4 regions of the Marinobacterium sp. YM272 genome follow, and region 1 is predicted to be linked to each of the others. Evidence: riboswitches for the same ligand, from Rfam matches in the RefSeq annotation. Region 1 holds a riboswitch; each other region holds the start of a gene.

What was found. Region 1 has a riboswitch for cyclic di-GMP ahead of ACQUQP_RS07355 (HDOD domain-containing protein). Riboswitches for the same ligand answer to the same signal wherever they lie in the genome.
Region 2: another riboswitch for cyclic di-GMP. It lies ahead of epmA (EF-P lysine aminoacylase EpmA); the one in region 1 lies ahead of ACQUQP_RS07355 (HDOD domain-containing protein).
Region 3: another riboswitch for cyclic di-GMP. It lies ahead of ACQUQP_RS13120 (Ig-like domain-containing protein); the one in region 1 lies ahead of ACQUQP_RS07355 (HDOD domain-containing protein).
Region 4: another riboswitch for cyclic di-GMP. It lies ahead of ACQUQP_RS13105 (Ig-like domain-containing protein); the one in region 1 lies ahead of ACQUQP_RS07355 (HDOD domain-containing protein).

The regions. Positions count from the first base shown of each region.
Region 1 is NZ_CP194171.1:1,600,957-1,608,450, reverse strand. It holds gene ggpS (glucosylglycerol-phosphate synthase) at 1-2,227, opposite strand, end outside; gene ACQUQP_RS07355 (HDOD domain-containing protein) at 2,751-4,022, opposite strand; cyclic di-GMP riboswitch class I at 4,175-4,249, opposite strand; gene folM (dihydromonapterin reductase) at 4,493-5,200, opposite strand; gene ACQUQP_RS07345 (inorganic triphosphatase) at 5,190-6,305, opposite strand; gene folX (dihydroneopterin triphosphate 2'-epimerase) at 6,348-6,722, opposite strand; gene gap (type I glyceraldehyde-3-phosphate dehydrogenase) at 7,255-7,494, shown strand, end outside.
Region 2 is NZ_CP194171.1:946,241-953,734, reverse strand. It holds gene ACQUQP_RS04480 (hypothetical protein) at 1-309, opposite strand, end outside; gene ACQUQP_RS04475 (2-isopropylmalate synthase) at 338-1,879, opposite strand; gene ACQUQP_RS04470 (MalY/PatB family protein) at 2,064-3,218, shown strand; gene epmA (EF-P lysine aminoacylase EpmA) at 3,226-4,197, opposite strand; cyclic di-GMP riboswitch class I at 4,244-4,320, opposite strand; gene efp (elongation factor P) at 4,529-5,092, opposite strand; gene epmB (EF-P beta-lysylation protein EpmB) at 5,242-6,276, shown strand; gene ACQUQP_RS04450 (hypothetical protein) at 6,405-6,953, shown strand; gene ACQUQP_RS04445 (DUF1820 family protein) at 6,957-7,277, opposite strand; gene miaB (tRNA (N6-isopentenyl adenosine(37)-C2)-methylthiotransferase MiaB) at 7,451-7,494, shown strand, end outside.
Region 3 is NZ_CP194171.1:2,957,042-2,964,535, reverse strand. It holds gene ACQUQP_RS13125 (prealbumin-like fold domain-containing protein) at 1-1,638, shown strand, start outside; gene ACQUQP_RS13120 (Ig-like domain-containing protein) at 1,849-4,473, opposite strand; cyclic di-GMP riboswitch class I at 4,537-4,639, opposite strand; gene ACQUQP_RS13115 (hypothetical protein) at 5,593-6,951, shown strand; gene ACQUQP_RS13110 (MSCRAMM family protein) at 7,038-7,494, shown strand, end outside.
Region 4 is NZ_CP194171.1:2,947,446-2,954,939, reverse strand. It holds gene ACQUQP_RS13110 (MSCRAMM family protein) at 1-894, shown strand, start outside; gene ACQUQP_RS13105 (Ig-like domain-containing protein) at 961-2,289, opposite strand; cyclic di-GMP riboswitch class I at 2,355-2,435, opposite strand; gene ACQUQP_RS13100 (hypothetical protein) at 2,905-3,144, opposite strand; gene ACQUQP_RS13095 (sigma 54-interacting transcriptional regulator) at 3,309-4,724, opposite strand; gene ACQUQP_RS13090 (ExeA family protein) at 4,945-6,828, shown strand; gene ACQUQP_RS13085 (general secretion pathway protein GspB) at 6,830-7,494, shown strand, end outside.

The DNA.
Region 1 (7,494 bases):
TGCGGGCGCCGGCGATAAACTCGCTGCCCCAGCGACGGATATCATGGTAGGTGACGATATCGTAGAGCAGACGGATACGGGTCGCCGCTTCACTCGGTGTCATCACCAGCCCCTGGTAGCAGCGCTCCGCCAGGTCATGCAGGTCATGGGGGTTGGTCAACAGCGCACCATGCAGCTCGGCGGCCGCGCCGGTAAACTCCGACAGAACCAGCCGTCCGGCGCCACCGGTGAGCCCCTGAATCGCGACAAACTCCTTGGCAACCAGGTTCAGACCGTCACGCAGCGGAGTGATCCACATCACATCGGCCCGCTCATAGAACGCCGTCAGCTGCTGCATCGGGAAACCGCGGTAGTAGTAGCGGATCGGCGTCCAGCCCACCTGGGCGAAACGGCCGTTGATACGCCCCACCGCCTGCTCAATATCGGCCACCAGCTCCTGGTACACCTTGATCTCCTGGGCCGCCGGCACACAGATAATTACCAGGGTCACTGCGTTGATCATATCCGGGTGAGCATCGAGCATTTTTTCGAACGCCAGCAGCTTCGGCAACACGCCCTTGGTGTAGTCGAGACGCTCCACCGACAGGATCACCTGCCCGTCGCCCTTTTTACCCACATCCTCTTCCAGCAGGCGCTTCTGTTTGCGGTAGGCGCTGGAATCCAGCGCCTGTTTCATCCGGTCGATATCCAGGCCCACCGGATGAGCACCCAGGCGGATGGTACGATGAGTGGTTTCGATCTCGGTGGTCATTTCGCCAAGGCCGGCGGCGCAGCCATAGGTCAGGAAGCGAGGCGCACAGGGCTGGCGTTCCTGCACCTGGAACGGCATGACACCGCGCACCACGTCGACAAAGTTTTCCACCTGTCGCGGGATATGGAAGCCGACATAGTCGCACTGCAGCAGGCTGCCGACGATCTCGCGGCGCCAGGGCACCACGTTGAAGATATCCGCTGACGGGAAATGGGTATGGTGGAAAAACGCGATCTTCAGGTCGGGGCGGCGCTCACGGAGGTAAGCCGGCACCATCCAGAGGTTGTAGTCGTGAATCCAGACCAGCGCACCTTCAGCCGCCTCTTCCGCCGTTTTTTCGGCGAACTTGCGGTTCACCTCACAGAACACTTCCCAGTGATCTTCACGGAACTCCGCGCGTTCCCAGAAGGTGTGAAGCATCGGCCAGAACGCCTCCTTGGAGAAGCGCTTATAGAAGATATCCACGTCTTCCTTGACCAGCGGTACGCGAGAGCAGATCAGGTTGGGATAGGCTTCCTTATCCACACTGGTGTGGGTGACGAAAGGATCTTCGGTACCGTCATCGATACTCCAGGCGATCCAGGCACCGCGGGTACCGTCGGCAAAAAAGCTTAGCAGCGTCGGCAGAATCCCGTTGGGCGAGCTGTGCGGCTGGCGACGCACCTTGCCTTTCTCACGTACCTCTTCATAGGGCAGACGGTGATACACCATCACCAGGTCCGATGTGCCGCGCTCGGTATCGTCAAACCCCTCGTGGGCCACACCCTGAGGACCAAGAAAGCCGAAGTGACTCATCGCATCCAGGATACCGCTGCAGCCGGGCTCATCCGAATGCAGAATCCAGGCATTCTTCTCGGTGGCATCCAGCAGGTCCTGTTCCGAGCCCCCTACACAAACCCCCTTGAACTGCCCTTCGAGCATCGGCAGATCATTCAGCGTATCGCCGGCTGTAAGAACATCGTCCTCATGCTCGCCCATGTACTCGACCAGGCGCTTGAGTGTCGCGCCCTTGTTGGCCCCCTTAGGAAGAAAATCCAGGTAGTAGTTGGATGAGTACAGCAGGTCACAGCCCAGATCCTCGGCGATCTGACGAACTTCATCGGTGACCGCATCGCGCTCACAGAACCAGGAACTACGACGTGTCTGTGGCACCTCCTGGCGGCGGATATTTTCGAACCGCTCCATCGCCTGAACAATAGGGATATCACCGGGCCAGTTCTGCTCAATCTCTTCAAGCAGCTCGGACACCGGCTGCAACGTAGCGCCATCGATGACCGTGGCACCCACATCACAAATAATATACTCCGGCTCGGGAATCCCAGGATCGGAGAGCAGCGGCATCACCGCCTCAAGGCCACGCCCGGTAACAAAGACCAGGCGAATCCCCGGGTGGGCATTGATCAGTTGATAAAGGCGCGCCCTGTCATCGGGGTTACCGCTGAGAAAAGTACCATCGAGATCGGTCGCTAAAATCATATTTTGGACTCCTTCACGTGGATAGAGGCCGGACGCGGCAGAAAACCGGAACCCTCGGTCAGCCACTTGGCGGCAGGCGGGTTCGACGGTTTGAAACAGCGCAGGTTTTCCAGAACCTGCCATCTTATGCACAAAAACAGTGCAGGCAGGCCTGACGGAAAACCGACATCCGGAATGAGAATAGGGTATGAAAGGCTGGAATGGGGTGAAGACAGGCTTGAGGAGCGACCCACCCAAGCGGTGCGCGCTGGCGTAGAGATAAAACTTGAAGGGGTATTTCGATTACAAATCAAATACATAACTTGCCAGCAAGCCGATATGTTCGAAGATGCTGATCGGCTCTACCCAGCGTGGCTGCTTAGCGGCGACGTGTCAACGTGGCCCCAGCATTCAAAGCAACCTCTGTTATTACCTCCTGTTAGAAAAACGACGCGCCCGGGGATGTTCTCCTCGTACGTTTAGGGAATATGCAATTTGCGAACCACCGCTTGGGCGAGCGGTGGTCTGGCAGGAAGGGAAATACTCAGGCTGACTCGGCCTGTTCAGACTTGCGCATCCGGACACGATAGGCATTGGCGGCCATCTTCCAGCCCGGCAACTCCCCTTTCAGATCCAGGCGCTCGATATATCCCTCGCTCAGCGTCGCGGACAGGTCGACCCCGAGCTCGTTGTCGATGGTCGGCAGCAACGCATCGGCGATATGCACGGCACAGAGCGGGCTAAAGGTTTGACCGACTGACTCCTCCGGAGAGTGGTGCAGCATCACCGCCTCCACCACCTGAGGTGACAGGTTCCACATATCCAGCAGATAGGCACCCAGCTCCGCGTGAGTCACGCCATACGCCATGCGCTCCACCAGATGCAGCGGCTGCTTCTTGCGTGCCGCAAAACGCAGCACCTTGAGGTATCCCTCACCCTGCTCGGCGGCGAGCATCAACATGCCGATATCGAGCAGCAGTCCTGCCAGGAACGCCTGATCCTTGATCGCCGGGTTCCCCTTGGCGAAAGGTGTGGCAATCTCCTGGGACAGACGTGCCACGCTGAGGGCACGCTGGTTCATTTTATCGAAGGAGAAAAGTTTCCAGCCATCTCCCTGCGGGTAATGGGCGTTGAGATGCCCGGCAAGTGCAAGACCACGTACCGTGCGCACGCCCAATAGCGTCAGCGCTTCTGTCAGGCTTGAAATGTGCCGGCTCAGGCCGAAGTAACTGGAGTTCACCAGCCGGATTATCCGCGCCGCCAGGGCCGGATCACGCTCAACGATCAGGGCGATATCACGGGTGCTGGTGCGCTCACTGCTCAGCGCGTTACTCAGTTCCCGGTAGATCGAGGGGGATGAGGGAAGCCGGCGGAAAGCGGCAAAGGAGCGCACCACCTTGTCACGGTAGAGCTGACGGGTCACCTGAACCGTCTGCTCAACGGAGCTTACGATCTCGGCAATACTCGCGCCCTGGAAAATGGAGCGGTGCACCACATCCAGGGCTTTCGCCAGCTTAGCCGAGCTGAGTGGCGGAGAGAGCAGAATACGGGCGACTTTCGGCTTGACCTCTCCCACCTGCTTGAGGATACCGATCTCGCGCTCAAAACTGGAAATGGCGCCTACGATGACGGCGTCAAAGGCGGTCTGCCGCAACAGCTGGAGGGCAACACGGGGATCATCACTGCGCACCACATCCCAGTTACAGCCTTCCTGCACGAGGCCACTGCCCCAGGTTACAAATGCAGAGTGTGGATCGATCAATAGAATTTTCAGTGGCCCGGAATCCTTGGTGCCACCTGTGTCAGCCCTGTCCATATCGCGCTCGTCAATTAATCGGTACCCGGCGATAACCGGCGCACCTGTAACCCACAGACTCGCTCAGAGCAGTTGTCAGTTCTGAGCGTCTCCCAAAGTAAAAAGCATACTTCAGATCCTCAGAAGTGGTGGACTCTTCTAGTTCACTCTCCTTCGACAGCCCGGCCATCCCAAAGGGATCCGTGACTTTGCGTCACCCGATTGCTCGGGGTTTGCCTTTTCGAGAAAGGATCCGGATTAATGATGATCAGAGGGAGCAGACACGCGTTACCACGCAGTGCTTGGTAACCACTCCCTGTTTAGGGGAATATAGCACAAGGCTGTTCGAAGAATGAACAACGTTGCCATTTAACTCCACTAAATCCCTGTCTGGCATCAAGGCGACGGGCGCCCTGCAGATCCGTCTATGTATCAAAACCGATACAACTGAATAACGGATTATGCCTAAGTCCTTTTATTCCACTCGTCGATCAGCGGGGTTTGACGTTACGTCCGCCATTAAGTTCCATACAACTCCCCGTGACGTAGGGGTTATCCAGCAGATAGCGAACCGCCTGGTAGACCACTTCAGCGCCGGGTTCGATCCCGAGGGCAGATTTTTTCAGGGTTTTCTCACGATAGGCCGCATCGTCATCCGGGTTAAACAGGATCATCGAGGGCGCAATACTGTTGACCTTCACATCAGGCGCCAACAACCCTGCAAACGAGAGCGTCATATTTTCCAGTGCCGCTTTCGTGGCGGCGTACGCGATGTGCCTCGCGGAGCCCTGCCCCGCAACCCAATCCGTCATATGGATGATGTCGCCCTGACGGTCCGCGCCGAACCAGCGTCGGGCGGCCTGATTGATCAGATAAGGCGCCTGCATGTGCACCATCATCATCTGCTGCATCGCCTCTGCACCCTCGCTGTCATCCATCCAGGTTGAGGCATTGTGAATAATTGCCCGTAACCGCAGAGCGCGCCGATCGATATCGGCAATCAGCGCTTCGATCCCCTCGACGGTGGAGAAATCAGCCAGCAGCACCTCAACGCCCTCCAGAGGTTCGCCCGCCCACTCCTGCCGGTGGGAACGGCAGGTGATCATGACGTTAAAGCCATCCTCGACCAGGCGCTTCGCACAGTGCAGCCCCAGCCGTTGAGCGCCGCCGGTAATCAGCACCCAGGATTTAGTCTCCATGACACTCCTTTCTCAGACTTTCAAACAGGCTGATCTCTTCAGCACTCAGGCTGACGCCCTGCAATTTTTTCTGCTCTTTCTGCGCCCGCCCAGGCTGATGCCACCGCAGTAACCACTGCGAGAGACTGAGGGTTAAAAGCCCCCAGTCACAGCCCCGCTCCAGCAATGCCAAAGCGGCCTGGGCGCTCGATTTTTGCGAAACAGAAAGATCGAGACAGGCCAGAGCGCGCTGCAAGCGTACAATTCGATCCACACTGTCAGGCGGGAAATCCTCCCCCAGACGGATCGCCAGACCACTGAACACACGCAGATAATCCAGCGTCCTTTCAACCTGTGCCAAAGCCCGGGAATCGCCCATCGCCAGCAGTTCCGAATCGGTCAACGCCAGGCTGAGCAGGTAGCGACAGAGTTCGGTCAGCGCGTCATCGACAGGCAGCTCGGTCACCCGCTCCCGAAGCACCGGCGGAAGTGGCCTTCGCCCCGCCTCCACCAGCCGATAGCCCCGCTCAGCCTTGGCACTGTCCCAGGGCATAACGGGGAGCTCGCGGGCAACCTCCATGGCAAATTCCAGCAGCGCTTCCTGGGGACCCTGGCGCAACTCCAGCTCCAGCTCCCTGAACGGTTCGATACGCTCAGGAGTACGTGCATCACCCCGGTCCAGCGCCACCTCGATTTCCACCGGCTCGCCGTCGCGACGCCATTGCAGGGAGCCCTTGGTACGGGTGAAATCGGTGCGAAACAGCGGCGTCAGCTGCTCAAGGACCCTGGCATCCACGCCGGATGGCAGGTCGAACTCAAGCAGACGTTCGGGCTCCAGCAGCTCCTGCTGCAGATACCAGTCCCACTCGGCACGTACAGACAGTCCGGCAAGGCTGTCACCGCGGCCCTTGAAGGTTTGAATCACCTGGTCGCCATCCCGCCGCAGACGCAGGGCGAACCCCGCGCGATCAAGCGCCAGATCGGGCGTATCGAAGTACTGATTAGTGAGTTCGACCTGCTGCCAGTGACCAACAAGCCGCTGCGCAAACACCGGCAGCGCCGACAGCTCCAGCGTCAGGGAAGCGGACAGGCGCAGCTTGATTTCCGTTTCGGTCAATACGCCCACATCAGCCTCCCCCGCAGTTAAAACGCTCGACTCCAAGCCTGCTCAATCGCGGCGATCGCACAGCGTGATCGATACCGAATCAGCAAAGCGCAGTGCGTGCGGCTTATCCACCTCGACCTGGGCAAAGCAGACCATCGGATCCTCCATCACCAGTGCCAGCACCTCGCTGACCAGGCGCTCCAGCAGCAGGAACTTGCCATCTTCGACATGGTTGATGATCGCCTTGTTGATGGTGCGATAGTTCAACGCATGATCGATATCGTTGTGCTCGATAGCACTGCGCACCCGGTACCGTACCAGCACATTGATAATCACGTCCTGGAGCTTCTGTTTCTCCTCATCGTTAATGCCGATGTAGGTTCGCAAACGCAGATTCTTGATTCTGATCGTCGCCTGTCCCGGCTCCGCCTGATTCATACACCCTTCCCTATCAACTGCTGACATTCCTCACACTCTGCGTTCGGATAACGCAAAGGCTTGAACATCATACACATATGCCATGCCGCTATCACAACGGCAAAGCGCCCTGACGACAGCCCATGTTCGACCAGCGATCTACGTACCCAGATCCCTGACCGATCAACCCAGCAGCATACCGCCCCCTGGCAAAGCCGCTGACAAACTCTCTGTTGCAGTCAATCAAGCCACCTAATCTCATCTACACTTTAAGTCAGGCAGCGATAGGGCGATCAACGGCTACAGGGAATATGTAAGTAAATTACGTACTGCCAGCCAGAGTCTCCTCGCCGGGTTCCGCCAGGCAGACAGCAGAGCCACAGGCTCTCAGACACAAAAAAACAGCAAACCTGCCGATAAAACAAAACTGTTCAGTGAGTTAGCAGCCCCTTCTCGAAACAAATTTACGTAACTTAAACAAAATAAAGTTGACAATACCGCGCTTACAAACCCTATAATTACGTAAGTTTTACAATATTTTCAGAGGTGACCCATGACTATCCGTGTAGCAATCAACGGCTACGGCCGTATTGGACGTAACGTTCTGCGTGCACTCTATGAGTCCGGCAAGCGCGATAAAATAGAGATCGTCGCAATCAACGACCTGGGCGACGCGGACATCAATGCTCACCTCACACGTTTCGACAGTGTGCATGGCCGCTTTCAGGGCGAGGTGATCGTCGATGGCAACAACCTGGTGGTTAACGGTGACAGCATCCGCATCCTCGCCGAG
Region 2 (7,494 bases), 650 kb from region 1:
GGACTTAGTCTCAGCAGCCATCTCCAGGTCCAGCGATGCACGTGCTGCCGCTCGCGCCTCCTGTCCAGCGGCACTGGGCATTAGCGGCGCTGTCTCCGGGGCAGCAGTCGCCACCGCCTCGCGGGCGGCCTGGGCAGGCTCAACCGAATCAGGTTCTTCCGAGTCCCAGACATCTTCCTGGCCATGGACAAAACCGGATACCCAATCCGCCGAAGGCGCCGCGCCGGGCAGCGCGGTGCGCGGCAGCCAACTGGTAATGCCGATGGCACTCAGGTAGTCGTGTCTGTGCTGTTCCCGGGTAACGCTCACGCGGCTTTGTCCTTCACAACGGCGTCCTTCACACCTGAGGGTGCGCTTTCTGAATATTGGCGTCGAGCATGTTCAGGGCATGCAGATACGCCTTGCCCGAGGCAATAATGATATCGGTATCCGCACCCAGGCCGTTGACGATCCGCCCGCCTTTCTCCAGGCGCACAGTTACCTCACCCTGGGAATCGGTACCCTCGGTCACCGCATTGACCGAATAAATCAGCAGACTGGCACCTGAGTTGGCGACCTGCTCGATCGCCTTGAAGGTGGCATCCACCGGACCGCTACCCTGGGATTCAGCGGCATACTCTTCGCCACCGATCATCAGCTTCACGCTGGCTACCGGTATTTCACCGGTCTGGGAGGTGACGCTGAGGCTACTGAGGCGGTATTTTTCGCTGGCCGCTTCGGCGCGGGCATCACTGACCAGCGCCATCAGGTCTTCATCGAAGATCTCGTGTTTCTTGTCCGCCAGTTCCTTGAAACGGGTAAAGGCGGTATTCAATTCGGCATCGGTCGCAAAGCTGGTACCCAGCTCTTCCAAGCGTGCGCGGAAGGCGGCACGGCCTGAGTGCTTGCCCAGCACCATGCGGTTGGTGTTCCAGCCCACATCCTGGGCGGTCATGATCTCGTAGGTTTCGCGATGCTTGAGCACGCCATCCTGATGGATGCCGGATTCATGCGCAAAGGCGTTGGCACCGACGATCGCCTTGTTGGGCTGCACTGGGAAGCCCGTGACGCTGGAGACCAGGCGCGAGGCGGGTACGATCTGGGTCGTATCGATAGCCGTTTCCAGACCGAGCATATCCTTGCGGGTGCGCAGCGCCATAACGATCTCTTCCAGCGCGGCGTTACCGGCACGTTCACCGAGACCGTTGATGGTGCATTCCACCTGGCGGGCACCGGCACTGACTGCGGCCAGGGAGTTAGCCACCGCCAGTCCCAGGTCGTTGTGGCAGTGCACGGAGAAGATCGCCTTGTCGGCATTGGGAATGCGCCGCAGCAGTTCGGCGATGCGGTTACCGAACTCTTCCGGCACGGCGTAACCAACCGTATCGGGAATGTTGATGGTGCGTGCGCCAGCATCGATCACGCGCTCGATGATACGGCACATGAAATCCATCTCGGAGCGGCTGGCGTCTTCCAGTGAAAACTCCACATCGTCGATCAGGCCACGGGCACGGGTAACGGCGCGCACGGCGCTTTCGACCACCTGATCCGGATCCATCTGCAGCTTGTACTTCATGTGGATCGGCGAGGTGGCGATAAAGGTGTGGATACGACCGGAGTTCGCCTCGCGCAGCGCCTCACCTGCGCGGTCGATATCCGCATCCAGCGCCCGGGACAGGGAACAGACGGTGCTGTCCTTGATCGTGCGCGCGATCGCCTGCACCGACTCGAAGTCACCAACGCTGGCGATGGCGAAGCCCGCCTCGATCACATCCACCCGCATCCGTTCCAGCTGTCGCGCAATGCGTAGCTTTTCGTCTCGCGTCATCGATGCGCCCGGGCTCTGTTCGCCGTCACGCAGGGTGGTATCAAAAACTATGACTCGATCCTGGCTACTCATGGTGTTCTCCGAATTCTTTGGCTCGCACAGCCTGTAACGATATGGGCTACAGTATACAGCCCATGGAGGGTGGATGCGGCGCTAATATAGCGCCTGAACACCTGCTTTAAAACAGGGTGCTGCGACCGGCATTCACTATGGGTTAACCTAACCTCACCGACAACAGCCAGATCGAAGGGTAAGCATGTCTCCGACCGATTTCGACCGACTGATCGACCGCCGCGACACCGCCAGCCAGAAATGGGAAAAGTATCGCGACCAGGAAATCCTGCCGATGTGGGTAGCCGACACCGATTTCATGGCGCCCCCCTCGGTACTTGCAGCCCTGCACGAACGTGTCGATCACGGTGTGTTCGGCTATACCAATACGCCTGCAACACTGAACGAGCGGGTCTGCGAAAGACTGCAGCGACGCTATGACTGGACCGTCAGCAGCGATCAACTGGTCTGGCTGCCGGGGCTGGTCTGCGGCCTGCACCTGGCCTGCCGCGCCGCCACCGAGCCGGGTGCGACGGTGATGACACCGCAGCCGATCTACCCGCCATTCATGTCGGCGCCGAGGCTATCGGAGCGGGAGATGTTGACCCTGCCGATGGTCCGCGACAACGGTCGACTGCGCATCGACTTCGACGCGCTGGAGCAGGCGATCACCCCCGCCACTCGCCTGCTGCTGTTCTGCAACCCGCACAACCCGGGCGGCACCGTCTATCGCCGAGAGGAGCTGGAGCAGCTTGGTCAGATTGTTCTGCGCCACGATCTGCTGGTCTGCTCCGACGAGGTCCACTGCGACCTGATTCTGGAGCCGGGGCTTGAGCATATTCCGCTGGCCTCGCTGAGCGAGGAGCTGGCGGCCCGCACCATCACCCTGATGGCGCCGAGCAAGACCTACAATATCGCCGGCCTCGGCTGTGCATTCGCGGTTATTCCTGACGCCCAGCTTAGGCGGCAGTTTCAACGCGTGCGCAAGGGAATCGTTCCCGATGTCAATCTGCTGGGTTACACCGCCGCAGAAGCGGCCTACGCCGATGGTGATGCCTGGAACGAGGCGCAGCTGAACTATCTGCGTGGCAACCGTGACTACCTGGTGGAACAGATCAACGCACTGCCCGGCCTGAAGCTGGACCCGATAGAGGCAACATACCTGGCCTGGATCGATGTCAGCGGCGCCAAGCTGGAAAACCCGGCCCACTTTTTCGAGCAGGCGGGCGTTGGCCTTTCACCAGGCAGAGATTTTGGTGATGACCGGTTCATGCGCCTGAACTTCGGCTGTCCACGCGCCTGGGTCGAGGAAGCGGTGGACCGGATCCGGCGGGGACTGCTGAACTCACTGCCCGCCTGAACCCGTTTCAGGCACGTTCAAAGCTGAACGGGATCACCTCGTCGATGCGTGCTGCACCCAGCGCCAGCATGGCCAGACGGTCGAAGCCTAGGGCGACGCCGGCACTGTCCGGCATCCCCGCCTCCAGCGCCGCCACCAGGCGCTGCTCCAGCGGACGCTGAGGTAATCCGAGCCCGGCGCGCTGGTTCTGATCCTGCAGCAGCCGGCGCGCCTGCTCCCGCGCATCGGTCAGCTCCTGGTAGCCGTTGGCCAGTTCGATACCGCGTACAAAAAGCTCAAAACGGGTGGCTACCGGGGTGCCGGTTTCATCCTCCACCACCTGCGCCAGCGCCGCCTGAGAGGCGGGAAAGCTGTGCACAAACACGGCACTCTGCAGCCGGGGTTCGATCACCTCGGACATCAGCAGGTTGAGCCAGGTATCCCTATCATCATCATCGAACGGTGCGTCGACATGCTCACGACAGCGACGCGCAAGTTCGGCGGCGCTGGCGCGGTGCGGATCCAGCCCCAGCTCACGCTGAAACAGCGCGCGGTAGCTGATCCGCTCTGCGCTGAACGCCGGGATCGCAGCCGCCACCAGCGCCTCCACCTCGTCCATCAACGCCCCTGCATCCCAGCCGGGCCGATACCACTCCAGCATGGTGAACTCCGGGTTGTGACGACTACCGGATTCACCATTGCGAAACACCTTGCCAAGCTGATAGATCGCTCCGCTGCCGGCCGCGAGGAGCCGCTTCATGGCGTATTCGGGCGAGGTCTGCAGGTAGAGCGAATGCGCCGGTTGCCCCGGTGCAGGACTGTAGGACGCCTCTATCGAGTCAATAAAGGGGTCACTGACGGCACAGTGGGAAAGCAGCTGGGTATCAACTTCGAGGACGTTTCGGGACGCAAAAAAATCACGGACAAGCGCCAGAAGCCGGGCACGGGACCGCAAGGAATCGATGGACGCACTGGGACGCCAGTCTTCACTCGGTAGCATTGAAAAAACCGGACTTGAGGAAAAGGTCGGTAGGGGGTGTCTCTCCTTCGGTAGCCCGGCGGTCTAATCCATTTAAACCCGTAGCTTTGCGCACCCGGTTACCCGAGATTGCCTTTTCGAGAGAGACTCTTTCGCTGGAATGCGGAATCGATATTTGGGCAACGTACAGGTTGGGCGGCCTGAACGCCTATCGATATCCGTATCAGCATGCTAGCAACAAAATCTGAGCAGCACCATCCCCGGTATCGATTAATTTTCAATCAGGGATACTGCTCTTATCCTGCGCTCTGCGGCACAGCAAAACGGCCCCGCCCGGGGGCCGTCGCAGCTATCAGGCGCGGCTGACGTATTCACCGGTACGGGTGTCGATTTTCAGCACTTCACCCCGTTCGATGAACAGCGGCACACGCACGACAGCACCGGTGCTCAGTGTCGCCGGCTTGGAGCCACCCTGAGCGGTATCGCCCTTAAGGCCCGGATCGGTTTCAACCACTTCGAGCTCGACAAAGTTCGGCGGCGTAACAGCGATCGGATTGTCGTTCCACAGCGTGATCAGGCACTTGTCCTGCTCTTTGAGCCACTTGCCGGCGTCGCCCACAGCGGCCTGGTCGGCAGCGAACTGTTCGAAGCTGCTCGGCTCCATGAAGTGCCACATTTCACCATCGTTGTAGAGGTATTCCATGTCACGGTCCATGACATCGGCGCCTTCCAAGGATTCGTTGGACTTGAAGGTCCGCTCCCAGATACGGCCGGTCATCAGGTTGCGCAGACGCACGCGGGTGAACGCCTGCCCCTTACCCGGTTTGACGAAATCTACATCGACCATGGTGCAGGGATCGCCATCGATCATTACCTTGAGGCCGTTTTTAAACTGGTTGCTGGAGTAAGTTGCCATTGGATGGTTCCGTTTTATGCTTGGATTAAGCTTAAAATCTTGCAAACGTGCCGGGAAAGCCGGCGGAAAAAGTGCGCTAAAGTGTACAGGGGAGGCTCCGGCCAAGTCCACCTGCATGGACTTGATAGACGGGGGACTGATTCGGCAGAATGCCGCCCACCATCCCGTTGAAGAACCCGGACATGACCCTGACCTGGCCCGCCCCTGACGCCTGGCAACAGGCGCTGCGCAGCGCTGTTACCGATACAAACGAACTGCTTGCCCTGCTGGAGCTGCCGGCGGACCTCGCTGACGATCGCGCCCATGCGCAGTTTGAACTGCGCGTTCCCCGGGGGCTTGTCAGGCGAATGCACCGGGGCGATCCCCAGGACCCGATCCTGCTGCAGGTACTACCTCAGGGCCGGGAGATGACACCGGTCACCGGCTTCAGCACCGACCCATTGGCCGAGCTCGGCTCGAACCCGGTGCCCGGCGTGGTGCACAAGTACAGAGACCGCGTGCTGCTGATCGGCAGCGGCGGTTGCGCGATCAACTGCCGTTACTGCTTCCGGCGCCATTTCCCCTACCAGGAAAACCAGCTCGGCGGCGATCAGTGGCAGCAGGCACTCGCCTATATAGATGCGCACCCCGAGCTGCATGAAGCGATTCTTTCCGGCGGCGACCCGCTGGTAACACCGGACTCCCGCCTGGAGCGGATGATCGCGGACCTGGCCAAGCGTCCACACCTGAAGCGCCTGCGCGTCCACACCCGACTGCCTATCGTGATCCCCGAGCGCGTCACCGAAGGCCTGGTGTCAGCACTGACCGCCACCAGACTCAAGCCGGTGCTGGTCCTGCACTGCAACCACCCTCAGGAGATCGACGCCAGTGTCCGCGACGCCATCCGGCGGCTGATCGATGCCGGCGTCACCGTACTGAACCAGGCGGTGCTGCTGAGAGAGATCAACGACAGCGTGGACACCCTGCGTATACTGAGCGAAACCCTGTTCGAGTCGGGCGTGCTACCCTACTATCTGTTTGTACTGGACCCTGTTGCCGGTGCCGCTCATTTCGATATCGACGATGAAACGGCGAAACGGCTGGTGGCAGAGCTTCAGGCACAGCTGCCGGGGTACCTGGTACCACGCCTGGCACGGGAAGTGCCCGGAGAGCCATCGAAAACGCTGCTTGCACCCAAAGACTAAGGCCTGGGTTCAAACAAACGTTTGCAGCTGGCGGAGAAGTTTTATACAACACTTGTACAACGTTGAGCTGCTGAGAAATAGCTGTATTTCAGCAGCGCCAGAAATATCTAATCGCTGGGAGCCCATCCATGAAACAGCCGCAAAAGTCCTTCAAGGGGCTTGGTCGAATTGTGATTCCTGCCACCTGCGCAATGCTGCTGGCCGCCTGTGCCCAGAAACCGCAGCCGGTGGTACAGAAACCCGTCCCCAAGAAGGTTGAGCCGGCTCCGGTGCTGGTAATACGCGACATGCACCCGGCGGCACCGGAAAGCCGAGGCATAGTTGCGGCCCACATCGATTTCACCAACAACAGCAAGAACACCCTTGAATACGTCATGTTCAAGACCACCGCCTACACCAAGGACGGCGAGCTGGTGCAGGCCAAGAAAAGCGGACGTGACAATGCCTGGCTGCGCATAGCCGGTCCCTTTGCCCCGGGCCAGTCCAGTGGTGACAAGCGCTGGGAGAAAGTCTGGCAGAACAAAAACATCGCCTGCTTCCGTATCGATGGCGCTGAAGTGATCGATATCCAGGGCGTGGTCGAGTATTACAAGGCGGACCGCATCCAGCTGTCGCCGGCCCTGCTGGCCCGCGGCTCATGCGACGGCGCAGTCCAGCAGAACCTGGCTGCGCAGTAAGCATTACTGACGCTTTGGCGGGATGGTGGGGAAAGCCGTCACCGTCCCCTTAGCGTCAGTTATCTTGGCAACCCCTTCCTGGCGCACTTCATCGATGCGGATGATCGCCTGCATCGGCACGATCGAGCGCTTCACATCGTCAAACTGCTGCTTCAGCTTTTCCTCGGCCGGGTCCACGACCAGCTCGGAGCGGGAGCCGAAAATAAAACCCTCCAGCTCAACGAAGCCCCACATATCGCTGGGGTAAACGTGGCGTACGTAAAGCTCGTAGACTTTATCCTGGTTAACAAAGGCAACACGGTAAATAGGGTCTTCACTGGCCATCGCCTGCAACGTCTCCTGTGCAATCTGTCGATTGGCTGAAATATAGGGCCGGCCCGGGTAAAAACAAGGCTGCCGGCGCAGGTTTCCACTGTTCAATTTCTGGTCTGTGACTATGCTCTCACGTATAATACGCGGTCCTTAAATCTATACCCTCCCGAAGCAACAGGTGATTCATGGCGAAAAAGCTGTTTATCAAGACACATGGCTGTCAGATGAA
Region 3 (7,494 bases), 1.4 Mb from region 1:
GGTACACATACCGTAGATGAGCAAACCCCTCCTGATGGCTACGAGTTCCACGACCTCGACTGTGGTTTGGCTACCGAGGCTGATCCTCCGGCTCCGGGTGAGGACGACGTGGGAACCAGTGTCAGTGGTGATGCAGCGACAATCACCATTAACGATGGCGAAGCAGTTGTCTGTCTGTGGCGTAACAAGGTGATTCCTGCCAAAGCCAAGGTTGTCAAAACAACCGTACCGGCCGGTAATGAAAGTGGTTGGGAGTTCAAGCTGTATAAAGGCGAGACACTTCTGGCTACAGGAAGTACTGACAGCGAAGGTAACCTGGACTTCGGCGTTGACCTGAATGCTGGTGACTACAAAGTTGTTGAAACCGCAAAAGCAGGCTTTGACCTGACTGATGTTGGTGGCGCCGACAATGCAGGAGGGGACGACGTCTGTACATTCACTGTTGCCTTCCCGGATGACAGGGATAGCACTTTCGAATGTACGTTCGAAAACACCGAACGTGGTCAGATCACCTTAATCAAGGAAACAGTCGGTGGCACAGGTAGCTTCGACTTCGCTCACAAGATTGATGGAGTGAGTGGAGCTATCGATGGTCTTGCTACCTCGCTCGACACAAGTGGTGACAACCCTGCTTCAGATGATTCCAATAAGTTGGTACCGGGGGCTTATTCAATCTCCGAAACAGTACCTGCTGGCTGGGATCTGACAAGCCTGACCTGTGTTGATACCGATACTGAAGGTACTGACAGCACGGGTAACGTTACCGATCCGCTGGGTGAAGGCGAAACAGGTACAGCATCTATCTACCTGGATCCAGGTGAAACCGTAACCTGTACCTTCGTCAACAGCCGTCTGCCGACGCTGACACTGGTGAAAGAGGTTAACAACCAGTTCGGTGGCGAGCGTGAGGCCAGTGAATGGACTCTGTCTGCTACCGCAACAGGTGGTGCAACCGCTGCCTTTGACTTCTCCGGTAAAGGCGAGCAGGCCGCAACGGGTAACAGCGCGGATCTCGGTCCGTACGACGTCGCCGCAAACGTAGCCTACCTGCTGGAAGAAGATCAGTTTGACTTCTATGAAGTGCAGACAGATTGGAGCTGTGCCGGTGATGGTACGTTCGATGGCGAAGCGAATACCATTTCGCTTGGCTATGGTGACGACGCGACCTGTACAATTGTCAACAAGGATATTCTGGTTGAGTTCTGCCCGGACGGCAGCAATACAGGTAGACCGCTTGCACTGACCCTTGAGTACACCGGTGAAAATAATGACATCAACAGTCAGGAAGAAGGTAATGTCGTTATTGGTCCGCTGAATGGGGCTTACCCGGATCCTGCTGATATCGTCATCCTGACGAAACAGGGTACTCAGGTGCCGGAAGATAGCCCGGCAGATAATGTGGCCATAGGCGATACCTTCAGCTACAACCACTGGAAGGATAACGGTGGTGCGGGTATCCCGCCGGTAACCATCTTCGAAATCTATACCTCCGACTATACCGAAGGTGGCGGAACGTTCATTCAGAGCATTGAGTTCCATACCTCATGTTCACAACCGCTTAACGTCGGTGATGAATATGGACCGCTGAAGGTTGTAGGTGGGACGCTGAACGATGGTACTCCGGTAGGACAGCAATAAAACAATCTTCAATATTGAAGAGTAAATGAGGAAGGGGCCGCTTTTGGCGGCCCCTTTTTTGTGCGCAGCTTGGGATAAAATCCCTATCCTTTGCGCTCCGTTGAGTTCCCTGATCGGTCCTGTATATCCTTATCCACGTCCTCTAATCCCTGTAATCCCTGCAACGCATTTTTTCTAATCGCAGCCCGTCGTTGACGGCTTGGCTGCCGATTACTTATTCGGACCTTTACCGTTGCCCTTGCTGGTGCCGCTGCTATCGCTTCCAGATGCTAATGACACTGTAACGGTGGCAGTTGCGCTCAGGTTGCCGTCGCTGATGGTGTAGTCGAAGCTATCGCCATTCTTAAAGCTTTTGGCGGGTGTAAAGGTCAAAGTGCCATTGCTATTGATCTTTACCGAACCTTTGGAGCCTTGAGTCACACTGGTAACAGTAAGCGTATCGCCATCAGGATCGGAATCGTTAGCCAGAACATCGATGATAACTGAGGTATTGCCATCGGTAGTTCCGGTATCGTTTGATGCCACTGGTGCCTGGTTAGTGGTTGAAGTACTTCCTGCGACGCTAACACTTACGGAAGCGCTGCTGCTGCCACCCTGCCCATCGCTGATGCTGTAGGTGAACGTTTCAATACCGCTGAATCCTGTTGCTGGCGTGAACGTAAGCGTACCGTTGGCGTTGATCTTGGCCTGACCGTTAACGCCGCTAACGGAGGTGATGGACAGGGCATCGCCATCCGGGTCTGAGTCATTGCTCAATACAGCAATGGTAACCGGTGTTTCATAGCTGGTGCTTGCGCCGTCGTTTTTGGCAACAGGCGCGCTATTAGTCGTGCCAGTATCTACCTGCCCTTCAATAACCACCATTGTCGACAAGGTGCTGCTGTAGCTTCCGCTGGAGGCTGCGAAGTCCAAACCATAGAAGGTTTCTGCGGTATCCACTGGTGACGTGATCGTAAATGAAATGGTAGAGCTGCTGCCAGGCTCAAGCGTTACAGCCTGGGTGGGCAGGGTGCTGCTCCAGCCAGATGGCAGGGTATTACTCAGCTGGTACTGATTGCTTGCGCAAGCGCTCGTATCATTATTGCTCAGTGTCAGAGAGTACTGAATATTGGCGCCAGCGGCAGCCCACTGAATATCGCTCGGTGCAAGTATTAGAGACGGATCCGTTTGCTGACAAACCTGGGCGGCTGCTGCATTCACGTAGATGCTGGCAGTCTGTGAGTTTAACGACTCGGTCGCAATGGTTGTTCCACTTAGCTCATCTACAAATTGCTGGCCAGCTTCAAGCGCCGAATCCCACCAGTCGCTGGTCTGCGCATTCATGTCGAGCATATGGAAGCTGTCACCATCGGCGGGTGCTGCAGAGCGCACGGTAGCGCCCTGGAGGAAGTTACCACCCTTAGTCAGATCTGAGTCAAAACCGACCGGCTGGCGGTACTCGACGTAATACCATTCCTGATTGCCGGTATTGGGATCGATACCCTTCAGGAATTTCAGCGCTTTGACTCCACCATCCTGAGCTGAATAGGGTGAAAGCGAGTAGCTACCACTGGTTTCGACTGTCTGGATCGCGGGAGAGCTACCGTAACCCAGCCAACCCAGGCGCTCCTTTTGTGGTGCACTGAAGTGCCCGGATACCATGGTCCCCATGACGTCAGGGATATCGCCGTACTCGATAGATGAACAGGCGGTACCAACGCTGGCGCTGCCGCAGGACAGGGCGTGAGAGTGATAAAGGCCCAAATTATGGCCCAGTTCATGGGCAATGGTGCTTAGTTGAAACTTACCATTGATAAACGCTTTTGACGGTGAACCGCCGACAGTACCAACGCCGCCCCACTTGCAGGCAGAGGTATACGGATGTATGAACACCAGGCGGTCATAGCCGGACAAGTTTATGCCACGGGCTGTAGCTTCTTCCCGTGCATAGGTTTCCAACGTTTGGGTACTACAGGTTGTGCTGCTTTGCGGAATTGTAAACCAGCCAAAGGTGTCGCCACTCAGCCAGGTTTGACCGTAGGAGTTTTCGCGGATGAACTGGTCAACTTCGCCGAATACGATATCGTTGGTCTGTGCAACCGTCGCAGGCTGGTTAGTTGGGTTATCCTGGAAATTGACGAGGATGACAGCCGTGCGCTGTTCGCCGAAGGTATTGGCAACCGGTTCAACAGTGCTACCAGATGAGTAGCTGGCATTATCGGCAGCGAGCGACAAAGTGGTGTCATCTTGGTTAAACACTACAACACCATCCGAGTCTTCGTCTGCAGACTCGAAAAATACACCATTCATGGCAATTGATGAGCCCGTTAACTTGTCATGCGGCAGCTGCCCAGAGAAGCGAAGCTTGAAACGCTCCCCGAAAGCTGTGTTTACAACATGGTGTAGTTTTTGGCTGCCGTCTTCATAGTCTTCATAGAAGATTTCCAGCTTACCCTCCAGGTCGATGCGTTGCTCCAGCTTTTCCAGCACCTGAGTGGGCAAGCCTGCCTGCTTGTCATCTGGAATAGTGGCGCTTAGCACGGCTGCCGGGTTGCTTTCCATCAATTCAAGCAGGAATGCTCGGCGTTCTTCCGCTTTTGCGGTCAACTGTTCCAGAGCACGTGATTTGTCGGCACCCTGGGCCTTGGCCCATTTTTTCTGAAGGTTCAGCAGCGCCTGGGTATGTTCAAGAGCCTGCTGACGGGCCTGTTCAGCAGTTGCGGATGCGGCGGCGGGTAATGACTGAGAGTGTCCATGAACGTCAGCAGCAAAGGACGGCAATGCCACCGATGCAATGGCAGCGGACAGTGCTGTTACAGCGATGGAACGAACCAAGGTGGGCCCGGCTAGGCGCATAGATCTCTCCTGATACATAAAATTCAGTGAAGATCCTCTAGCGGCGTACCGTAGTATCTCTACTTTGGCGGTCCGGCGATCCCCTGTGATGCGATCTCTTTGCTCGCTTCAGTCGGGACCCGTAACTTTGCGCCGCCCGATTACTCGGGGTTAGCCTTTTCAGTAGAGGATCAAAGTTGTTAATTGTTTATCGGGTTATGTCTTATTCGTGATGCACTTAAAGAATGATCTGTAAGCTCGGTATCGTTTTTTTGTTACTTGTTACATAAAAGCTATTCGTTTTAGCCTTTAACCGTCTGAGCTTTACGTTAACTGTTACCCGAATTAAACGTTCTTAGCTTGAGGGGGATATTATCAACTGCGAGATGTAAGGTTAAGTATGCGATGTATAAAAGAAAGTTCCGAATTGAGCGGGAATAAATTTAAATGAATCAATAAATTAACAGGTTTTGTGTCGCTTTAAATTTTTTGTTAAACCAATGAAACAATTCTAAAAGAGCTGAGTGTAATTTTATTCTATAAATGTTTCCTTTAAACAACATATAAAGGTTTTATGTAAATTGATTGGTACACTCTGAAGTGGAAACGTACAGCGATTTTTTGTAAGAACTTTTTGTTATAAAAAATTAAATAATGGATTTAATTTAGTATCTGTCTGTTTTTGATGTCAAAACCAAGTGGATGGAGGCCGGTAAATCGCTTCTGATGACAGAAGGTGTCTACGGCGGTGCTTGAAGAGAGAATCAATACCAGCGATCGGTGGACACTGAACCTGATAATGTCTCCGTGTATCATCACTCGATATCAATGCTGTAATGAATGGATAACACTAACGTTTATTTCATTAAATCCATATCTATCAATGGCTTATTTCATTTTCCTGTCTCCTGGTTTTCTCTTTTCTGTATCTTTCTGTTAACGGTTGAGCCTGTAAATTTCCTTCTGAAAAGACAGAATTCTTTTTAAATCATAGGCTTTCGTCATATGGCGCAGTCGTTGCTGTAGAGAGCGTAAACCAGTGCGCTAATTGGTTGCGAGCTAGCCTTCTGTATTTTTAGCAGTACGTAGCAGTACGGGTCGCTCAATCGGTTAGTGCTTGAACGCACTCGAGGAATAATGATGCAACAGCACGTGCTGCGACATCAGGCGGGCCAGTCTAAAAGATCTTTATCCTTGTCGCTCAGGCGCATGGTTCATGATGGATCGGTTTGGGACAGCGTCGGTTACCTGTTGGTTCTGTGCCTTGCTGTATACCTTCTCAGTGCGCACCTTGGATTTTTCAGTGAAGCGTCAAAGCCTCCCGATTCGCCTCATGTTGAGAATCAAACTGCCGACGTCTCCGCAGCCTCGATGGGCCAGGTGTCAGGGCCTGTGGCAGGCCAGGGAAACTCAACAAGCCGAGATACAGTCGAGCGCGGTTATTCTTCGGCTAACCGGATAGCGCCCGATATGCTGTTGGAGCGACTGGAGCTGTTAGATGACAGGCCCCGCTGGACACTGCTGGATATCGATGTTGCACAGATGCAACAGGATCTCTCACGGCTAATACGCGAGGGGGATACCGCTTTACCCGCTATCGCCAAGTTTCTTGCGCAGGGAGGCGACGTTGATTTTACCAAGGGGGGGCTTGATGAGGCCGCGGGGTATCCGTCATTGCGGCTGGCACTCTTTGCCGTGCTTGAGCGTATCGGTGGTCACCAGGTCGAGTCGATTTTTTACGACGAACTTCATAGAACCCAGCGGCCAACTGAAATTGAGGCCTTGGGTCACTACCTCAATGACACCTCTCCCGGTTTGTATGATCAGGATATCGTTCGCGCTGCCCGCGATGTTTTCTTGGCGGGTAATGATGAAGGGGCAGAGAGGGCGGATACCGGCCCGCTGTTTAAAGTCTTCAGTCGTTTTGGGGATGCATCGCTCGTCCATGATCTCGCACAGGTTAATCAGCTGAACTGGGGCCGTTACGCCGCAATTACCCTTGCCACTATCCCTGAAGGCAAGGGGGTACCAGTCTTATCAGACTGGGTTTACGGTGCCCATCAGTCGGATTCCGGTGCACAGTTTGCAATCAAAATTCTCGCTCAATCATCCGAATATCCCGCTGCTGCAAACGCCATAATCAATAGCGTCAGGGCGAATTTGATTCCCGACCGGCGTTGGGCCGAGCTGTCACAGCTGATCGCCGGTACTTACCACATGCAACTCGATCCTCCGGGTCAAGGGGGGCTCTCCAACTATAAACCCGACATTCGCTACGGCGCGCTGAGGACTACCCAGTATATCTCGCGAACCCCCGGCGGAGGTCAGGTGGTGTATGGGGTGGAGTTTGCCTCGTCGGTGCTTGCAGCTGATCAGATTCTTCCCCGTATGGAGCTCGTCGATCAGTTACTGGTTGAGGTCAGAAGCCCGGTCGCGAAGCGGGAGCTGGAAAAAGCATACGAAACACTCTGGTTATTACACCTTCAACAGGAGAAATAGCAGGGCAGGATGCTCAACTGAAACCGGCACGGCGCGACGTCGTCTGACGGTCGAATCACCAGCCTTAATTAACGGAGGGGCTGATTATGAACGTTAAGCACAAATGGAGGGGCGTCACGGCGTGTGTGCTCGGTGCCGCTTTATCCTTTTCACTGACCGCCGGCGCAACGTCGTTGGGCGACAGTAATTTTGAAATCGACGAAGATGCGGACTTCTTGTCTAATGACGGGGGCATTGATTGGGATTTTGCCGTCGGAGATGGGCTGGTGGTTGCAACTGATCTTCCTACCGGGTCCGACGACGACTCATTCAAGGGCGGGACCAAAGAAGATACGGTCGACCCGGATACCACCTTCGGTAGTATTCCGAACAACAAAAGTGACCTGAAGCATTTCGGTGCTTATCAGGAAACCAGTAACGGTAGAGACTACCTGCATCTGTTCTGGACACGCGTTCAGGATCCGTCCGGCACCACGCTGATGGACTTTGAGTTTAACGCCGGGAATTTCCAGCATGATCCTACCTCAACGGGGGTACAGTTTC
Region 4 (7,494 bases), 1.3 Mb from region 1:
GATATCCCTGCGCTTAACCGTACCTTCGTTAACCCCCGTATTCCCGGTTCAGTCAATATCCAGAAAGAGGATGACGAAGGTACTCTGCTGAATGGCTGGACCTTCACGCTGACGAATGATGTAGATGGGGCGCCGGGTGCCAGCACCGGATTGAGCTGCGTAACTGGAGCCGGTGAGGCTGCCGATGGCGTGTGTACTATCAGCGGTATCCTGCCGCCAGAAGGTGAAACCACAGCTACTTACTGTGTGGTGGAAACCAATCCGTTGCCTGGTCAGTATCAGGATGCTGAAGGACCGCAGTGTGGCATCGTTGTAGGCTTGGGTGACACCGGTGAAAATACCCCCGCGCTGAACCGGACCTTCGTTAACCCGCGTCTACTTGGTGCTATCAAGATCACCAAAACCCGCAAGCATGCAGCTGATGGAGGCGGAGATCAGGCTCACGAGGGTGTGACCTTTACCATTACCGGCGGTAATCTGGCTGCTGATGGTGTCGATGTTGTGACCGACGCTAACGGTGAAGCCTGCTACGAAGGCCTGTTGGTTAGTAGCCTCGAGGGCATCGGTGATTACACCGTAACGGAAGATGTACCGGACGGCTATGTGGCTGACGCAGAAGAAGCCAAGGATGTAACGGTTAGCTTGGCATCCGAGTGTGGTGATGGTAATGAAGCAACTGTTAGCTTCAGCAATACACCGCTGACAAATGTTACCGTATCGGTTGACTCGCAGGTTGTAGGCGGTACCGCCTCAACCATCAAGTGCACCGATACCGACGGTAACGAGTATAACGGTGGAACCGAAGCCGATGGGGACGGAAGCCTGACAGTGTACGACTTGCTGCCGACCGACCCGACCGTGACGCTGATCTGCGAAATCACTATCGATCCGTGATGCGGTAGTTCCTGTAACTTCAAAGTAAGAAGGGCGGGTATATCCCGCCCTTCATGTTGTTACCGCTTATTGCGCGATTACTTGAACAATACCGCTGCTGCTGATATTACCCGCCGCATCCTGCACCTGGATCTCAATATCATGGGTTCCCTGCTTTTTGGGAACCTGCCAGCCGCAGTAATAGAACGGTGAGGTCGTTCCCCAGTTTGGCGACGGGCGAGTAGCAGAACACTCGGTCCGGCCGTTCACGATGTAGTCCACCTGTACAATACTTGCGTTATCCCAGACATGGCCCTTGATCAGGGTATAACCGCCTTTTGCTATGGTGCCATTGTCTGCGGGATACACAACTCGTGCTGTCGGTGCAATGATGTCTTCAGTCATCGGTAATATGTACCCGACTAGAGAGGCGACGATGTCTATATCGGACTGGGAGACATATCCGTCCCCATCCAGGTCAAAACGGCGCCACTCAAATACGTTGCTGTAAAGGTAAGCTGGGTCGCTGGGGTTCGGGCTGATCGCTTCCAGTGGAACGCCGTTACCCTCACCCAGGTGCAAAGCAATACGATCCAGGTCGAACTGGTCAACGGCGCCGTCATCGTTAAAATCCGCCGGGTAGCTGTCGACTTCATCGTGTGCACTTAGGGTGTCGGCCTGTGCGCGGAGGTAGTTGGGCCCCCAGAGTTTGTCCATCTGGAATTCGCCGTCGATATAGCCGATATAGCGGACCAGGCTTCCCATGGTGTGTTCCAACGCATCGTTCCAGCCATCGTTATCGGCGTCCGCATTGACGCAGCGATTGTAGTAATACCTGACCCAATCGTTTTCACTGTGGCCATCGACAACGATATTGTTGGCCGCTGTATCACCCACATTGGTGACGGTGATGGTGTAGTTGATCCCTTCTTCCTTGTAGTTGGGGAACATACAGAGCTGGGACGTGTTGCCAACATTCGGCGCTATTACCGCTTTGCCGGTTTGCTCAATATCAGAGCTTGAGTAATCCCTGTAGGGCACCGTACTGGATAATTGCAGTTCGCTACCTTCCCATTCCAGCTGCACCGTGATGGCAGCGGGGTGGTAGTTACAGGCAGCGTATTTGGGTGTAAAGCTGAAGCTTTCACCGGGCTGAAGGCTTCCCAGTGCTTCCCAGATCAGATGATCATCTTCACCCAGACAGCTGTTGTCGCCGGATAGGTTGCGGAAGTTGTAATTCTCGGTTGTCAGCGAAAGTGGATCAGAGGAGGGGCTGGTGCTTTCAGTGGTCGTTGAATTCTTTCCCTTGCCTTCTGGCTTTGCGGCCATGGCATGAGATGACAGGACCAGTCCGAACGCGACCGACAGGGTGATGGCTGCCTTTGGCAGCGCGTGCATTGCTATTCGAGATGCCATGGGGCCCTCCTGAAATTAATATTCAGCAAGATCCCCTGGCGATGATTCCAAAGAGATGTGTCTCCTTCGGCAATCCGGCTACCTCGATGATGAAACGCGAGGCCCGTGACTTTGCGCGGCTCCTGAGAGCTTTGCCTTTTCGGGAGAGGATCTTTTACAGTTAAATTGTGTGTTTCAATCGTGTAACGGTTGTTCTGCCGCTCATCTGGAGCGGTTTGCAAGCTGTACAACAGCAACCGCCCAAACAAGACTAATCGGCGGTTTGGCTGTGATACTGAAGCAAATAGTTACATCGGAAAAATGTCCTGTTAATTAATCGATACGATTAAATGCTGGGTGGATCATATCAGGACAGTAATAGAATTTTAAATAAGGAGTTTTGTAACTAATCTGATAAGGCAGGGATGAGCAAATAAATACTGATTAGCCTGGTTTACAGGGCGGTTTTAATTGCTTTTTGATGTTAAATAATTGTAACGAATAATGGTGAGGTTAGTATTTGCTGTGGAGGTTTTGAGGTGTTTTGGCTACGGTTAAATAGTTGAAACTGTTACATTTACAGAACAGCGTAAGATCTTAGTTGTTACATAAAAGAAACAAGAATTTTTCGTTATATTAATTTTCAATTTCATCCCATAGGGTGATATGGATCTCTACCGGGTAACCCTCAATGGTATGGAAGGCAGGCTTGAGGCGGCGCCAGGTGCGTTTTCTGTTCATTTCCTTACTCCGAGTGTCGGCACTCCGGTCTTGCGTATCCTCGGATGCGCCGGAGCTTTGAAGACGTTCCTGTTCCGCTTCGTCCTGTTTGATGAGGCGATGATTAAGCAACATACGCCGGTATCGTTTTTCCATGTGGAAAACTCCCCATAGTCAAAAAATTACTGCAGCTAACGGGCCAGAGTCTTTAAGGCATTGAACGCAAAGGGATGACTAGTGTAAGAGGGAGCTTGGAGGAGAGGCTGCAATGTAAATTTGTAACGGGATCCGTACAGTGAAGATCAGTACGGACCCGCTGTTTACGTGTGTTGGAGAGGAGGCTGACCGTTTTCCTTGCTGTCCAGATGGTGTTTTTCCATCATCCGGTAAAGGGTCACACGGGAGACTCCCAGCGCTTTGGCAGCGCGGGAGATGTTGTGGTTGAACCTGTCCAGGGTGACGCATATCACCCGCTTTTCGGCCTCTGAGCGCGCTTCGCTCAGTGTCCTGATCGGCTCCGTTTTTGAGACCACCTCGGAGGAGAGGTTAAGGTCCTGTGGGGTGATCAGCTTGTTGTCACTCATGATCATGCCGCGGCGTACACGGTTGATCAGCTCGCGCACATTGCCGGGCCAGGTGTGATGGTTGATCGCATCGATCGCTTCATCGGTGAATCCGCGCAGCTGGCCGTTGTGGTCGCTGGCGAACTTTTTAAAGAAGAAGCGAGCCAGCAGCTCCTTGTCCTCACCACGGTTGCGCAGGGGAGGGAGGTCGATGTTCAGTACACTGAGGCGGTAAAAAAGGTCTTCGCGAAAACGACCCTGTTCAACCGCCTTGTTCAGGTCGATATTTGTCGCCGCAATAACACGTGTGTCTACGTGCATCGGGGTGTTGTTACCGAGGCGCTCGATGGTGCCTTCCTGCAGAAAACGCAGCAGATGTGCTTGCAGGTTCAGGTCCAGGTCGCCGATTTCATCAAGAAACAGCGAGCCCTGATCGGCCGCTTCTATGCGGCCCAGGCGCCGCTGGGCTGCGCCGGTAAACGCCCCTTTCTCATAGCCGAACAGTTCTGAATGGATCAGGGTTTCAGGCAGGGATCCGCAATTAACGGCAACAAAGGGGTAGGCGCTGCGTTTGGAGCGTTGGTGGATCGCTCGTGCGATCAGCTCCTTGCCGGTTCCGCTCTCGCCGGTGATCAGCACAGGCGCATCGGTTTTGGAGACCTTGCGCACCTGGTCAAAGATAGACAGCATCTGCGGGCTGGTTCCCACCATCTGGAACTCGTCGTTGATGCCCTTATCGTCGCTTTCCAGCTGCTGCAGATGATAGATGCCGTAGGCGTGACCGAGAATCGTCTCCAGGTTGTCGATGTTGTCGCCGAGCGGCAGTGAGAAATAATCATAGAAGTTTTCGAACAATGCCCGCCTTAACTCGATATCTCGGAGGTATTCAGGACGAATCAGTGCAATCCAGGCGATCTGGTTATGCTGCTGGAAAAAGCTGGAAAGCTCCTGATGGATAGAGGGATCAGACCAGTCGATATGGGCTACACCGACAAAGAAATTCTGTTGCAGAAGAGATGTATCGGCCTCTTCCAGGCTGTTTACCTTGTGTAAAGCCCAACCGCTCAGCTGTGACAGCTCCCTGGAAATATCGCTTTCAGGGCGCAGGTCCACAAACAGAGCATCTCTTACAGGCTGAGGTCTGGGGTGTTCCCTCGTCTTGTAAATATCCATAGCAATATGTCCGGTTGATACTAAAAACTAACGTTTATGTGACGCGTAGTTTATGAATCGAAGTATAGTTGACCGAAAGTGTCTTAAAGAGAGAACTCTACAAGGGGTGTCAGGGATGGGTGCAAAGATTTCATCATCTATCTGTAGCGTTTTTGTACTCCAATCCCGTCGCTTCCTGACTATAGTGAAAAGTAATTGAGCAACGCTTTGGGCATGTGAGATGTACTGTAACTATTTCGGGTTACGCGAGTCGCCTTTCTCGATTGCACCGAATCCGCGCTATCTGTTCATGAGTGAACAGCATCAGGAAGCGCTGGCGCACCTTCTATACGGGATAACGATAGACGGTGGCTTTGTGTTGCTTACCGGGGAGGTCGGCACCGGCAAAACCACGGTGGCCCGTCAGCTTCTTGAGCAGCTGTCTGATGACTCGTCAGATGTGGCGCTGATCCTTAACCCGCGCCTCAGTGTGCAGGAGCTGCTGGAGACGATCTGCGACGAGCTTGATATTCATCAGGCAAGTGAGCAGCCGGTGACGGTAAAGCAGCTGGTGGATCGGATTTACCAGGAGCTGCTAAGACGCTATGCCGCCGGGCGCAATACGGTTCTGCTGATCGATGAAGCCCAGCAACTGTCGGTGGATCTGCTGGAGCAGGTTCGATTGCTGACGAACCTGGAAACCAGCGAGCACAAGCTGCTGAATGTGATTCTGGTGGGTCAGCCGGAGCTGCTGGAGATGCTTGCGCGGGAAGATCTGCGCCAGCTCTCGCAGCGGATCACTGCCCGCTATCATCTTGGGCCCCTGTCGCCCACCGATCTGCCTCTCTATATGCGTCATCGCCTGGCTGTTGCCGGTCTTAACCGGCCGGTTTTTCCTGACTCCCTGATGAAACAGCTTTACCGTCTGACCGGCGGGGTACCGCGTTTGATCAACCTGGTATGTGACCGGGCGCTTTTGGGAACCTATGTTCAAAAACAGAATGAGGTAAGCAGTGAAACGCTGAAAAAGGCGGCCCATGAGGTCTTTGGTGATGAGGTGCCGATGGCGATTCCGGCATCGCAGAGCAAGCGCGGGATTCTCGCGGCAGCGGTGGTTATCGGATTGATGGCCTGGGGTGCAGGCTTTGCGCTGTCGGTGTTTTATAAGGGCGGGGGTGTGTCGGATCTGACCTCGTCGGTGCGCGGATTGCTTGATGATGCGGAAGCCGAACAGGTAATAGCCGAGCCCGAAAGTCCGGTAAGAGAGCGGCCCATAACTTTGGCATCACTGACCCCCTCGGATACAGGTGTTGCGGAGTCGGCGGACCCTTTGCCGGAGCGCCCCGCACTGGTGCCGGAAAAGCTGGCAATGGAAGCCCAATCCGATTCTCAACGCCCGGCTATCTCGCTGGCATCATTTAGCTCAGATACTATGGCAGCGCCCGATGTCAGCCAAGACTCTCCGTCGCTGCAGAAGGGTGCTGAGGCGCCTGTCCCAACAGACCATGTGCTCGTATGGCCGGAACAGCCGGACACTGATTTGGCGCTGGTTAAGGCTTATCGTCGCCTGTTTAAAGCCTGGAGTATCGATTATGACCCACGCCAGCAGCCGGTGGTCTGTGACTTCGCTGCTTTTCATGACCTGGCTTGCCTGACGCTGGATGGGAAGCTGGACCTGCTCAAGCAGATCGACCGTCCAGCAGTGACGCGCCTCAGTCGCGACGGGCGCTCCTATGAAGCGCTGATACTGTCATTGTCTGACGACTCGGCCCGTGCCTATATGTCAGGAAGCGAGCTGACGCTCGCGATGAAAGATCTGGAAGCGGGCTGGCAGGGCAGGTTTACACTGCTTTGGCGCCCGCCGCCGGGATACAGTGCTCCGATCTGGCCGGGTGCCTATGGTGACGATGTGGCCTGGCTGGAGCGACAACTGGCGCGTATCAAGAACCAGGTACTGACAACCGGCGCGCGCAAGAGCTATGACGGCACACTGGTCACCCAGGTGCGTGATTTTCAGTCTGCCCAGGGGTTGAACGTGGATGGAGTAGCCGGGCCACGTACCCTGATTCAGCTGAACAGTGCTGCACTGGATGATCAGCCGACACTGGGCGCAGGAGGGCGCTGATATGTCCTATATTCTGCAGGCGCTGAAAGACTCGCAGCAGGAGCGGGCCCGCATTACACCGGTGGAGCCGGTCGAGGAACCTGGTCAGCAGGCGCCTGTGGCTCCTGCCCGAAAAACCTTCCGTTTCCGGGCGGTGCCTGTGGTCGTCATACTTTTGCTGCTGGCTGTGGCCTGGTACGTTTTCAATCAAGGGACGGAGGAATCGTCGGTACAGGCCGTAACCTCTGCGCCTGTGGTGAACGAGGCCACAGCTACTTCAAATTCTGCAGTTGTCACAGGGGATAGGGCTGAGGCTGACGAGCCTGATATGCGGGGTGTGAAATTGATTATTGATACGCCGCAAAGCCAGCAGCGTACTGCTGCGCCATCTGCATCCCAAAGCCAGACCGCGTCCAGCCAGCGGGTGGCTCAGCCAGCACCCAGGGTGGCAGCCATCGGGGCAGAGAGCTCAAACGCTAACTCCGGGCCGGCCGATGTAACACCGCCCGATCCTTACGCCAATCTGCCCTATCTGCGGCAGTTACCGGTAGAAACCCAGCGCGAGATCCCGAGCCTGAAGTTCAGTGTACATATCTATTCTGAGAGTCGTTCCGGCAGGATGGTCAAGCTGAATGACCGGATGATGCGTGAGGGGCAGCGGGTGGCACCAAACCTGAACATCGAGGC